One region of the Terrabacter sp. Soil810 genome, then DNA from elsewhere that is predicted to be linked to it. Evidence: riboswitches for the same ligand, from Rfam matches in the RefSeq annotation. Region 1 holds a riboswitch; each other region holds the start of a gene.

Region 1 (3,182 bases):
GACTGCGCACCCGGCCGATACCCCGGTGCGGTGGGCCCCGCCCCCGACCGGCGCCCCGGCGCCCGCACCCGACCCGGCGGCATACGACCACGGCTGGGACGACGAGCCGGCGTCGGACCACGAGTGGGGCGGAGCGCAGGACTACGACGCCCTCCACGGGCACGGGGGCGAGGACGTCGAGCAGGCCCAGCAGGGCTACTGGCCCGAGGACGAGTGGGACGAGGAGGCGGAGCCGGCCCCGCGCGAGGGCGACCCCCGCATCGGCCTGCCGATGCGCACCGGCCTGCTGGCCGCCGTCGGCATCGCCTGGATCGGTGCCCTCATGGCCTGGCCGGGCATCGCCCTGCTCGTGCTCGTGGTGCTGTCGGCGCTCGCCCGCGCCACCGACCGCTCCGTCACGGCGCTCGTGCTGCGCCGCTACGACTTCGGGCGTCGGCGCAGCGACGTGCCCTTCGCCGTCGTCTCGAGCCCGTGGCACCTCGTCGTCGGCATCATCGCGACCGGGGTGGGACTGCTCCTGCCCGTCGCCGTGGCGCTCGCGGGGATCTTCGCGGCCGCCCTGCTCCTCGCCGGGACACAGGGGAGCGACCTCGGGCCCGGCGCCCCGATCACGCTCGCCGTCGGCGGCGTCCTGGGCCTGCTCATGCTGTGGTGGGGACCCGGCGGTGCCTCGCTGCGGCGGGGGTCGCGCTCGATCGCGCGGCGCCTCGTGCCGGCCGGCCTCGCCGCGCAGATCGTGTCCGGGCTGCTCGCCGTCTTCGGCGTCGTGGCCGCTCTCGTGGCGCTCCAGCACGGCACGAGCCTCACGTGGGACCCGTTCACGGCCAACCCGTTCGGGCACTGACGGCCGCGCACCGCCGCGTCTGTAGGCCCGCCCGGTGGGGTCTGTGGGTGCCTGATGCGACCTCTGTGCGGGCCCTGTGTCCCTAGCGCATCAACCCCTGTCAGAGGCTGGGAAAAGATCACGGAAGTGTCTCGACATTCCTTGTGCAGGGCTGGAACGTCCCGTACCGTCAGTGCTCGGCGGCCTCGACTCTCGGGTCGGACGGGAGCTGCAGCACTTGGCTCCCGGGTCGCTTCGTCGCGTCCGGCTCCACACGAACGCTCCCACAACTTCACATGGACACCCATCAATCCGTTCCCTGAGCGCGCCGAGCCTCGCCAGCCAGGGATGCAGCCCACAGCCGTGGGCCGGGCGAGGACGGGGGACCCAGTGTGACCAGTGAGTGCATGTGTGTCGAAGCGCATGACAAGAGGACGAGATCTGGTCTCGGGGTGAAGTCGCATCCGCGACAGGGCACCTGACGCCCCAACCCGACAGCTAACCCCGCAGGCGCGCGTCAGGAAGGAAACACCATGCAGTACATGTCGAAGCATGCTGCGACCAAGAAGGTCTCGGTCAAGCAGCGCATCGCGGGAGTCGGTATCGCTGGAGCCGCCACCATCGTCGGTGGCATCGCCACGGGCGGGTCGGCCAAGGCGGCCTCCGTCTGGGACCGCGTCGCCCAGTGCGAGTCGAGCGGCAACTGGCACATCAACACCGGCAACGGCTACTACGGCGGACTCCAGTTCGTGCAGAGCACGTGGCGCGGCTACGGCGGCACGGCCTTCGCACCGCGCGCGGACCTCGCCACCAGGGCCGAGCAGATCGCCGTCGCGCAGCGTGTGCTCGCCTCCCAGGGCCCCGGCGCCTGGCCGGTGTGCTCGCAGCGCGCGGGCCTGACGCGCGCCAACGGCGGCGCCACGTCGACCCCGGTCTCGCGGTCGACCGTGCGCAAGCCGGTGACGACGAAGAAGGTCGTCAAGAAGAAGACGTATGCCGTCACGTCCACCAAGAAGAACACTGCCAAGGGCGCCAAGATCACCGTCCGCAGTGGTGACACCCTCGGCAAGATCGCCGCGCGCTACCACGTGGCCGGCGGCTGGAAGTCCCTCTGGAAGGCGAACGGGGCCCGGGTCACCAACCCGAACCTCATCTTCGTGGGTCAGACTCTGCGACTCCCGTGAGTTCCTGATACAACTGAGCCGGACGGCCTCGCGCGACCAACCCCTGGGTTTGCGCGGGGCCGTCCTTTCGTCTCCCCCGGCCGAGCCGTGTGGGCGTATGCGGTCCGGCTCGGCTACGCTTTCGCCCGTCCGCGGCGCTCGCGCCGGGACGTGCTGGCGTGGCGCAACTGGTAGCGCACCTGTCTTGTAAACAGGCGGTTAGGGGTTCGAGTCCCCTCGCCAGCTCGGAATTTGATTGGTGCATAAGGGAACTGGCCTCCCAGCCGCACCTGTTTCTCATCTGTTATCTCAAAAGGTGGCGTCGGTTCCGAAAGGGACTTTGACCTGCGGAAACGTCGCTAGCCGGGCCGCCGTGGGCCCGGAAGTTGTGGATGCTTGTGTCCCTGAACTCGGCGTCTAATCGCACATGGATCGCACGACAGGGCCGGGTTTGTGGGTCACGGCAGCGTGCTCGAGGCATCTGATCGCCGCCTGAGTGGGGCCGCATCGCCTCGCAGCGCGCCGGGGACTCTTCGGACATGCCGGGTGGTTCAACGGGCCCGCCCCTCCCCGCGTGCGCGAGCCACCGACCGGTAAGAACCGGTGTGCGGACGGACTGGTGGGTAGGTGACGAGGCACAGCACCCAGCTGTCGTTCGCGCTGAGCAAAGGGGTCACCTCCCTGACGAAAGACCTGAGCAGCGGCAAGAACCGCAAGAACCTGAAGAGTCTTCCTTCGCCTTGCCCGAGCAGATGAAGTATCCGTATCCGATCCTCGATCTCGAGCATGCGCGGAATGCGCTGGCTCGGGTGGCACAGCACGGCACCGCGGCCGAGCAGGAGAAGGTCCGCGCGGCCGTGGTGAAGAAGTACCCGAGCCTGAAGAAGGACGACTGAACGCAACCCGATCGGCGGCTACAACCAGCCCAACCTCTTCCGGATCCACGGGTTCTTGAGCACGCTTGATTTCACCGCCCAACATGCCGAGCTCACGATCACCCGGCTTGGATGGTTCCTCCACACGCCCCGAGTCGCGCGATCGCAAAGCTGTGTCTATTCGCCGCCAGTCAACCCCCCGAGCGGTTGGCAGCCCTTCCGCACGACGGCCCGGCGGGGCGCGCGCCGTTCCGGACTTGCGACGCGGCTCCGTGCGGCGGACAAGCCATCGCCGGGCGAGGCCGATGCGGCGGACGGCCG
Region 2 (3,182 bases), on a different contig from region 1:
CGGTTTGTCTCCCCGGAGTCTCCTCGGCCGGACCCACCGCCACGGCGAGCCCGTCCACCAAGGGCCCGTCCAACCCGAGCCAGTCGGCGTCCCCCGGTCAGGGTGGGACGCCGGCAGGCGGAGGTGGGGCCGCCGTTGCGGGCGCCGGCATCGGCGACTTCCTCGAGGCGTCCGAACCGACCTCGATCGAGATCCCGTCGATCGGGGTGCGGTCGTCGCACTTCGTGCCGCTGCGCGTCCAGCGGGACGGGACCATCTCGGTGCCGGGCACGGCCCAGGAGGTCGGGATCTACGACGCCGACCCCACGCCGGGACAGCTCGGTCCGTCGGTCCTCGCGGCGCACGTCGACACGCCCTCGGGGGTGCCGGGCATCTTCCACGAGCTCGGCAGGGTCAAGGCCGGCGACGTCGTCACGGTGTCGCGCCGCGAGGGCTCGCACCTGACCTTCACGGTCGACCGGGTCGCGGCCTACACGAAGACGCAGTTCCCGACCGACCTCGTCTACAAGGGCGACGTCACCAGGGCCGAGATCCGGCTCGTCACCTGTGGCGGGCCCGACCCGACAGCCGCAACGAGTACCGCGACAACGTCGTGGTCTTCGGCCACCTGTCGAGAGCCGGCTGACGCGCCGGCTGACGCGCCGGGGCTACCGAGGGTCCCGCCGGTCGGGACCCCGCGGCGTACCCATGGGGGGCTTGTCCGATACGTCCCCCGGGTGTGATCCACGTCTCACCCGGCGGAAGGTAAAGCGTTGGTATAGACGCACACAACGGACTTTCAAGGGCGTACCCCGCGCGTCGCCGTTACCGTGGCGTGACATTTGCCAGCTGCCTCGTCTAGTCTTCCGGGAGTCCGGCCACCTGGTCGGGCTCTCGTGAGGTGGACCGCCTAGTCCTGTCACCGCCTGACGAGAGAGATCAAACCTTGTGACAGGAGCGGAGGAACCACACGTTTCTCCGGGCGTCCGGCGCAACGACTTCGGACGTCCTTGGGGTGAAGACTCACCCGCCACGCGACCCGTTCGCGAGGCAGGTGGCCCGGGCACCTTTCCGCCCGAACCCGACAGCTAACTTCGTAGGCGCGGAGAGGTAAGACGCGTGAACACTGAGATCATCCGCGGTCGCCACCGTGCGCCAGGCCGCCACAACCCCCTCAACGAGCTCAAGCTCCTCGCCCGCGAGTCGGCTCAGCCGGCCATGAAGGCGGGTGCTGTCGTCGCCGCCACCGGTGGACTGGTCGCCACCTTCGCCAACCCGGCGAGCGCCGACACCTTGTCGCCCAGCTCGGGCGACGTCGCGGCTGCTGCCGGCGTGGACGCTGCGGCTCCGGCCGCTGTCGGCCCCGCCACGGCCGCCGCTCCCGCCGCCTCGACCGCGCTGTCGAAGATCGGCTACGCCCCCGCCGCGCAGCAGGCCGTCGCCAAGCGCGTCGCCAAGCCCAAGCCGCAGGTCATCGAGGACGTCCAGGTCAAGACCGAGCGCGCCGCCGCCAAGGCTGCCGCCGAGCGCAAGGCCACTGCCCAGCGCGCCTCCCGCGACCTGACCCGCTCGACGCTGACGAACAGCACCTCGTCGACGAAGTCGAGCAGCAACGGCTCCGTCCCGAGCGCCTCCTCCGGCATGCGCGCCTCGTCCAACTGGGCCACCGACGGCCAGTGCACGTGGGGCGCCCTCAACAAGTGGTACCAGTCCGAGGGCTACTACCCCGGCGGCTGGACCGGCAACGCGATGGTCTGGGACACCGGTGCCGCCAACGCCGGCTACACCGTGAGCGGCACGCCGCGCACCCGCTCGATCCTCGTCATGGAGCCCGGCGTCCACGGCTCCTCGAGCGTCGGCCACGTCGCGTGGGTGACCGCGGTCAACGGCAACGAGGTGACGATCGTCGAGATGAACGCCCTCGCCGGTGCGTACAACTACAACACCCGCACGCTGACCGACGGCCCCGGCATGAGGTACATCTACGCGCCGTGACCCATCAGGTCGCGACCGTGGAGCTCTCCGCGAGCTGAGCGCGTACGAAGGGGAGGATGCCTGCGCATCCTCCCCTTCGGCATACCCCCGCGAACCCTCGGCCGCGTGGGATCCCCCACACGCGCAACCCTGGACACCGGGGAATGATCCACCGGCCCCGCTCCTTGTCGACTGGGTAGTTGAAGGCTCCACCGGTCGCCGGTGGAGCCGCCGACCGCGACCACAGTCCCCGAGAACGTGAGGAGCAGGCCTGTGTCCACGGCCTTCGAGAGCATCCGCATCGGCCGCTGGGACCTTCCCCAGCACTTCGTCATGGCACCCCTGACGCGCAACCGCGCCGGCGAGGGCCAGGCGCCGACCGAGCTCAACGCCGAGTACTACGGCCAGCGCGCGAGCGCCGGTCTCATCATCACCGAGGGCACCCAGCCGAGCGCCGTCGGGCAGGGCTACCTCGACACCCCCGGCATCCACTCCGACGAGCAGGTCGCCGGCTGGCGCCTCGTCGCCGACGCCGTGCACGCGGGCGGTGGCCACGTCGTCGTCCAGCTCATGCACGCCGGCCGCGTCGCCCACCCCGACAACAAGGGCGGGCTCGAGAGCGTGGCGCCGAGCGCCATCGCGGCCCCCGGCGAGGTCGTGACCCCCAGGGGTCAGCAGGCGTATGCCGTCCCGCGGGCCCTCGAGACCGATGAGATCCCCGCGCTCGTGGCGGAGTTCGTCCACGCTGCGCGCCAGGCCGTCGCGGCCGGGCTCGACGGCGTCGAGGTGCACGCCGCGAACGGCTACCTGCCGCACCAGTTCCTCGCGCCGTCGAGCAACGAGCGCACCGACGGCTACGGCGGATCGCCCGAGAACCGCGCCCGCCTCGTCGTGGAGATCACGAAGGCGGTGGCCGAGGCGATCGGCGCCGACCGCGTCGGCATCCGCATCTCGCCGTCGCACAACATCCAGGGGGTGCTCGAGGAGGACGAGGCCGAGACGGCCGCGACCTACGAGTCGCTCGTGGAGGGCATCGCGCCGCTCGGGCTCGCCTACCTCAGCATCCTCGGCGACCCGGAGTCCGACATCGTCCGCGACCTGCGCAAGCGCTTCGGCGGTCCGGTCATCCTCAACACGGGCTTCGGCAAGGTGACCGAGCTGGCCGACGTCGAGGACATCCTCGAGCGCGACCTCGGCGACCTCGTGGCCGTGGGGCGCGAGTTCCTCGC
Region 3 (3,182 bases), on a different contig from region 1:
TCGACCATCGGCGACTCGTACTGCGCCCTCGCGTGGGGCGGCCGCCTCGCCACCGCGGCCGGGCAGGAGGTCGCCGGGGCCGTGCTCCGCGGCGACGACGACGGGCTCGACGCCGCCGACGCGGCCCTCGCGGCGTGGGCCCGGACCGTCGCAGGCAACCCCAACGCCACCACGCCGGCCGACCTCGAGCCGTTGCGGGCGGCCGGCTTCGACGACCGCCAGATCTTCGCGGTCACCGTCTTCGTCGCGCTGCGCCGTGCCTTCTCGACGGTAAACGACGCCCTCGGCCCGCTCCCCGACCAGCAGCTGCGCGCCGAGGCGCCACCGGCCGTCGACGAGGCGGTGACCTTCGGCCGTCCGGCCGCTGACCACCCCTCCTGACCGGGGGCGTATGCCGTCCGGCCGCCTCCGCGAGTCCCCCGGACCCGTCAGACGGTCTGGGTAGCGACCCCGCGCATGAGTGCGAGGTAGTCCTCGACCGGGTGGGCACCGGTCACGGCGGCATAGCCGTTGGCGACGACGAAGGGCGTCGACGTGACGCCCATGGAGCGCGCCTGCTGCTCGTCGGCACGCACCTGCTCGGCGTACTCGTCCGACGCGAGAACGGCCGACACGCGGCGCTCGTCGAGGCCGCACTCGGCGGCGAGCCGCTGCAGCACCTCGTGGTCGTCGATGGCGAGGCCCTCGCCGAAGTGGGCCGAGTGGAAGCGCTCGACCGCCGCGGAGCGTAGCGCGGGGCCACCCATCTCGCCGGCGAGGGCGCAGAGCCGGTGGGCGTCGAAGGTGTTGGCGCGCACGGCACGGTCCCAGTCGAAGACGAGGTCATCGGCCTCGGCCACCTCGCTCGCCCTGGCGTTCATCAGCCGGCCGGCACCGGCGTCGCCGCCGTGCCGCACCGACAGGTGCTCGCTGACGGGCACCGCGCCACCCACCGGAACGTCCGGGTCGAGCTCGAAGGAGCGCAGTCGCACCGTGACGTCGTGCGGGCGCTCGAAGGCTGCCACGGCGGCCTCGACCCGCCGCTTGGCGACCCAGGAGTAGGGGCAGACCAGGTCGCTCCAGAGGTCGAGCTCGATGAGGGTCGTGGACTCGGCGGCAGGCTGATCGGTCATCGACTCAGTCAACCACGGACGCCGTCGAGGCCGGAAAAGCGTTGCGCCCCCACCGGATCCGGTGGGGGCGCAACGTGAGGCGCGAGAGGTGACCGCTCAGATGCGGCCGTACATCGACGGCTGGGTCCAGATCGAGTGGTTGCCGATCACGGTGCCGGGACGCTGGGCGTCGATCATGCGGCCTGGGCTGACGTAGATGCCCACGTGGTAGATCGGCGAGCCGAAGAAGACGAGATCGCCGGGGCGCGGGTTGCTGACCGGCGTCGAGGCCGCGGCCTGGGCCGAGGCGGTGCGCGGGATCGAGATGCCAGCCTGGCGGTAGACGTAGGACGTGAAGCCCGAGCAGTCGAAGCCGGAGGGCGTCGTGCCGCCGTAGACGTAGGGCACGCCGAAGAACGACTGGGCGATGCCGACGATGCCGGTGGCGCTGGGGTTGGGCGCGACGTTGAGGGCAGCGCGCGTGGTCGAGCCGGAGCGCGACGCGCGCTCCTGTGCGGCCTCCCGCTCGGCGGCAGCCTTCGCGGCGGCCTTCTTCTCGGCACGCTCCGCCTTGACCTTGACGTCCTCGATGACGACGGGCTTGACCGTGGCCTGCTTGAGGGCGGGCTTGGCGTAGCCGATCGCCGACAGGGCGTTGCCGGCCTTGAGGGTGCCGACGGCCGGGCCGACGGCCGCAGGGCCGGCGGCGGCGCTGCTCGTACCGTCAGCGGCGTTCGCCGTGCCGGCGAACGAGGCGACGAGACCACCGGAGGCCGCGACGATGGCGGCACCCTTCACGGCGGGCTGGGCCGACTCCTTGGCGATCGTCTTGAGCTCCGAGATCGCGTTGAAGCGACCGGGGGCGCGGTGGCGCCCGGGAACGTTCTGAGCCACGTTTGACCTCTCGACGCCTACGAGGTGAGCTGTCGGGTTCGGGCTGGAGGTACTGCCCGGCCTTCGCTCGGACCAGGTTCGGTCCACGGAGGGCTTCACCCCGAGGGCGTCTCTCGACGCCCGGAGAAAGTGGTTCCCCCGCTCCTGCCGTGCGGTTCGTACTGAGCCTCAGGTCGATGGCAGGACTAGGCGGTCCGACCCGGGGCACTCACTCGACGGGGAGAGCAAGTTCGCCCACCGTACCCAAGTCCATGGGCCTTGTCACCTTCGAGTTCCCGGAAGTCAAAGAAATTTCAGCGACGCCAGGAAGGGCTCGGACGAGGTGTGGCAAGGCATGCCAAAACGACCCCGCAGACCGGGGCAAACCCTGCCGGACACGGCGTGTTCAGGCCGCCTGGCAGAAGACGTGGACGGCGACGTCGTCGGGCAGGGACACGCCGGTGGACGGCTCGCTGCCCTCGCGGACGGCCAGGACCCGGCCACCGTCACGGACGACCTCGACACGCGCCCCGGGCACGACACCGGCGCTCGTCAGCAGCGCGAGCGCCTCGGGGTCGACCTGCACGGGCTCGCCGATGCGGCGGATCGTCACCACGGCCGGGGCGTCGCCGACGGCGGCGGTCAGCGTGCTGAGGCCCGTCAGGAAGTCCTCGTCCTGACGCACCCCGAGCTCCTCGAGACCGGGGATCGGGTTGCCGTAGGGCGACTCGAGGCCCTCGCCGATGAGCCCGAGGATCTTGCGCTCCACCTTCTCGGACATGACGTGCTCCCACCGGCACGCCTCGTCGTGGGCGTACTCCCACTCGAGGCCGATGACGTCGACGAGGAGCCGCTCGGCGAGGCGGTGCTTGCGCATGACCCGGGTCGCGAGCAGCCGGCCGTGGTCGGACAGCTCGAGGTGCCGGTCGCCCGAGACGGCGACGAGACCGTCACGCTCCATGCGGGCGACGGTCTGCGACACGGTGGGGCCCGAGTGGCCGAGACGCTCGGCGATGCGCGCGCGGAGGGGAACGATGCCCTCCTCCTCGAGCTCGAAGATGGTGCGCAGGTACATCTCGGTGGTGTCGATCAGGTCCGTCACGGTCATACCTTCTCAGAGTCGGAGAGCGGTCAGGGACCGCTCGTGGCCGGTCCTGTCGCGGGCCCGGTCGTGGGGCCGGTCCTCGGGCCCCGGGTCGGGTCGTGCCGCGGCACCCA
Region 4 (3,182 bases), on a different contig from region 1:
CTCGGGTTGAGCGCGCGCGCAGCACGCTCGGATCGCGGTGCCCGTCCTGCGGGCGCGCGGTCGGATCGCTCGGGCTGCACCTCGGCCTCGGGGAAGACCGGTCCGTGGTCGGTCGCCGCGACGAAGGTGTGGCGGGCGTGCACGGTCGAGCTGCCCTTGCCGCCGGCGTGCTCGACCTCGAAGTCGCTCGTGAAGACCCAGACCGGTGTGAGCAGCTCCTGGACGACATCGCCGGGAGCCATGTAGTAGGCGAGGTAGGCGCCGCGGCGGTCGACCTCGCCGAGGTCGCCGTCGGCGCCGAGCCGCGCGAAGGCCTCGTCCACGTCGAGGGCATCGACGACGTGCGGCTCCCCGATCGGGCGGAAGCCTCCGTTGGCGCCGATGAGCCGGCCGCCGTCGCCGAAGGTTAAGGTGAGCTTCCCGCCACCTCCGATGACCGGAAGGACCTTCGACTCCGAGTCGACCCCCGGATTGCGGATGCCGAGGACGAAGCGCGCCTGCACGTCGAGCTGACGGCTTCGACGGTCCGCCCGAGCGCGTCGACGCCCTCGGGCGGCGACATGGGTGGCCCCGGCGCCGAGCTCGACGAGTTCGACCAGGTCCCCCTGCGTCTGCCACAGGTCGTGACGCCGGATCAGCTCGCGGGCCCGGTCGTAGGCCTCCTCGGGCTTCGGCAGCGAGGGCCGCAGTGAGGGGTTCCAGAGCTGGGCGCGGTCCGCAGCGAAGAGGTCCCCCGAGGCGACGAACACCTCGAGGAGCAGGTTCTCGTCGGAGACAGAGAGTCGTTCACCATCCTCGGTGACCTCACCCTCGAGCTCGAAGAGGTCGGCTGCGAGAGCTGCGACGCGGCCGGGGTCGAGCTCGGGTCGACCCAGCTCGAAGACGGGTAGTGACATGGTCATGGGATCTCCCTGTTCCTTGCGTCAGGCGACGCACGGACAAGTGGTCCACGACCGGACCAGTGATACAGGTCGCAGTTCGCGACGTATCGCTCCGTCCCGGTCTGGATCGACTCCGACGCCGCAGGCGACGGCCGACACCGCAGCCGTCAGGGCATGCGGCCCGCCACCCAGCTCGTCGTCCAGATCCTCGAGAGCTGGACGCGTTGACCGGGCTTGGGCGAGTGCCAGACCTTGCCGTAGCCGGCGTAGATCCCGACGTGGTAGACGCGTCCTCCGGACAGGAAGAAGATCAGGTCTCCCTGCTGGAGGTTCGACTTGCTGATGCGGACGCTGGCGAGCCGCTGCGCGCTGGCCGTGCGCGGCACACCGACACCGAGGCGCGTGCGATAGGTGTAGTAGACGAGGCCGGAGCAGTCGAACGCCGACGGACCCGCGGCGCCGTACCGGTACGGGTCGCCCTGCTGTGCGGCGGCGATCTTCACCGCCGCCCTTCCTCGGACGGCTCGCGCGTAGGCGGAGACGTAGGCGACCGACCTGGCCTTGATGGTGACCGGACCCTGCGCTGAGCCTGTTGCCGCGTGGGGCGAGACCGACGATGTCGGTGCGCCTCCGGTCCCGACGAGGAGAGCTGCTGCTAGTAGTGGCGTGATCGCCAAGGACTGCAAGGGAATTCGGCGTGCAAGGGTAGAAATGGACATGGTGGACTTCCTTCCCACGCCTGTGAGGTGAGCTGTCGGGTTCGGGCGGAAGATGCCCGGCCGCAGATGCGGCTTCACCCCAAGGACCGGCTGACCGGCCCGAAAGTGGGTCCCCCACTCCTGTCCGTTATTGCGTGGCTGCCCCACCGGTGGACAGGACTCGGCGTCCGGTGGGCCGCTCGGGGAGGACCCCGGGCGATGAGCATCCATCGACGGTGACAGACAGGTCACGAAAAGTGCATGGAACGTCAGATTATGGCAATAGTTGACAAGTCAAAAGGTATTCAGGCGGACATCAGGGGCATTCAGGGCGCCTGTGAGGCGCGCCGTGACCCCACGGCATACGCCCTCGGCGGCCCGTGCCGTTAAGGGGTGGACCGGCGCACCCTCCACCACGCACCATGGACGCGGCTCCGTCGGGGCACGTCAGTCGTCAGCGGGGAGGCCCGCGGAGAGGTGGGTGGCCGTCATGGCCTGCTCAGCGGTCCCGGTCCCGCGCCACCTCCCCCACCCCGGCTGACCGGGCCATCCGGTCCTGCCCGACTGACAGGAACAGACCGTGAAACCACTGACAGACAAAGAGATTCGCGCCTCCTTCGTCAACGCGTCGCGGCGCGAGGCCAAGCAGGCCAACCTTCCCGCCGACCTCGACCTCGGCCTCCGCTGGGAGTCGCTCGACTACCTCGGCTGGGTCGACCGCAGCAACCCGCAGCGGGCGTATGCCGTCATCCCCGTCGACGACGAACCCGTCGGCCTGCTCCTGCGGGCCTCCGAGCGGACCCGCAAGGCCAGCACGACGTGCGCGTGGTGCGAGGACGTCTTCGCGACAAGCGACGTCACGCTCTTCGTGGCACGCCGGGCGGGCGCCGCCGGGCGCGAGGGCAACAGCCTCGGGACCCTCGTGCACGCCGACTTCAGCTGCTCGACCCACGTCCGGCGCCTGCCGAACGGCATGGAGGGCGGCCTCGACCCGCTCGCGCTCGTGGAGCGGCGCATCGAGGAGCTCCGGGCGAGGTCGTCGGCCTTCGCCCGCCGCCTGCGCGACGGGTCGTGAGCGTCCGCTGACGCCCGGTCGCTGGACGTGGCTCAGCCCGCGACCTCGAGCGACGCCGGCCCGGTGGTGTGGCGCACCATGCCACCGGGCACGGCGCGGACCGAGCGGAGCCCGTGGGCCGCACTGGGAGGACCTTCGCTCGGCGCTCGGTCGAGGCTCCCGGCGCGTCCGTTTGGACTCCGGCGGCCCGGAGTTGCTACGGTTGGCGTCGCCTCGCAGGCGTAGTTCAGTAGCAGAACAGCCTTCTTCCAGAAGGAAGACGTACGTGCAATTCGTGCCGCCTGCTCCAGATGAGAAGGGCCCGGTCATCGCGACCGGGCCCTTCTGCTGTCCGATGCCGTATGCCAGGTCGCCCGGTCCCGGCGGTGCGCGCCGGCCCGGCGGCATACGCCCTCGGCCCGGCCCGTGGCGCAACCGTGACCTCTCCCCCTTGCGATCGTTACCCGTCAGTAGCATCATGGAAGTGACCGGCCAGTAACTTGGCGCGCCCGCCGACGACAGTGCGGACGCACGACGAGCGACAGAACG

What was found. Region 1 has a riboswitch for cyclic di-AMP ahead of ASG96_RS24530 (transglycosylase family protein). Riboswitches for the same ligand answer to the same signal wherever they lie in the genome.
Region 2: another riboswitch for cyclic di-AMP. It lies ahead of ASG96_RS18420 (CHAP domain-containing protein); the one in region 1 lies ahead of ASG96_RS24530 (transglycosylase family protein).
Region 3: another riboswitch for cyclic di-AMP. It lies ahead of ASG96_RS03185 (C40 family peptidase); the one in region 1 lies ahead of ASG96_RS24530 (transglycosylase family protein).
Region 4: another riboswitch for cyclic di-AMP. It lies ahead of ASG96_RS23930 (C40 family peptidase); the one in region 1 lies ahead of ASG96_RS24530 (transglycosylase family protein).

What each region holds. Positions count from the first base shown of each region.
Region 1 is NZ_LMSW01000011.1:111,974-115,155, forward strand. Features, by position in the region: gene ASG96_RS06410 (serine/threonine-protein kinase) at 1-844, shown strand, start outside; cyclic di-AMP (ydaO/yuaA leader) riboswitch at 1,140-1,353, shown strand; gene ASG96_RS24530 (transglycosylase family protein) at 1,366-2,007, shown strand; tRNA gene ASG96_RS06420 (tRNA-Thr) at 2,160-2,232, shown strand; gene ASG96_RS23750 (hypothetical protein) at 2,727-2,882, shown strand.
Region 2 is NZ_LMSW01000014.1:16,437-19,618, forward strand. Features, by position in the region: gene ASG96_RS18415 (sortase domain-bontaining protein) at 192-722, shown strand; cyclic di-AMP (ydaO/yuaA leader) riboswitch at 907-1,094, shown strand; gene ASG96_RS18420 (CHAP domain-containing protein) at 1,099-1,974, shown strand; gene ASG96_RS18425 (alkene reductase) at 2,227-3,182, shown strand, end outside.
Region 3 is NZ_LMSW01000001.1:706,817-709,998, reverse strand. Features, by position in the region: gene ASG96_RS03195 (hypothetical protein) at 1-381, shown strand, start outside; gene ASG96_RS03190 (DsbA family protein) at 429-1,112, opposite strand; gene ASG96_RS03185 (C40 family peptidase) at 1,209-1,985, opposite strand; cyclic di-AMP (ydaO/yuaA leader) riboswitch at 1,988-2,163, opposite strand; gene ASG96_RS03180 (metal-dependent transcriptional regulator) at 2,371-3,066, opposite strand; gene ASG96_RS03175 (MFS transporter) at 3,096-3,182, opposite strand, start outside.
Region 4 is NZ_LMSW01000001.1:174,911-178,092, reverse strand. Features, by position in the region: gene ASG96_RS00760 (DUF6345 domain-containing protein) at 1-902, opposite strand, end outside; gene ASG96_RS23930 (C40 family peptidase) at 1,049-1,384, opposite strand; cyclic di-AMP (ydaO/yuaA leader) riboswitch at 1,603-1,776, opposite strand; gene ASG96_RS00750 (FBP domain-containing protein) at 2,160-2,654, shown strand; tRNA gene ASG96_RS23030 (tRNA-Gly) at 2,870-2,943, shown strand.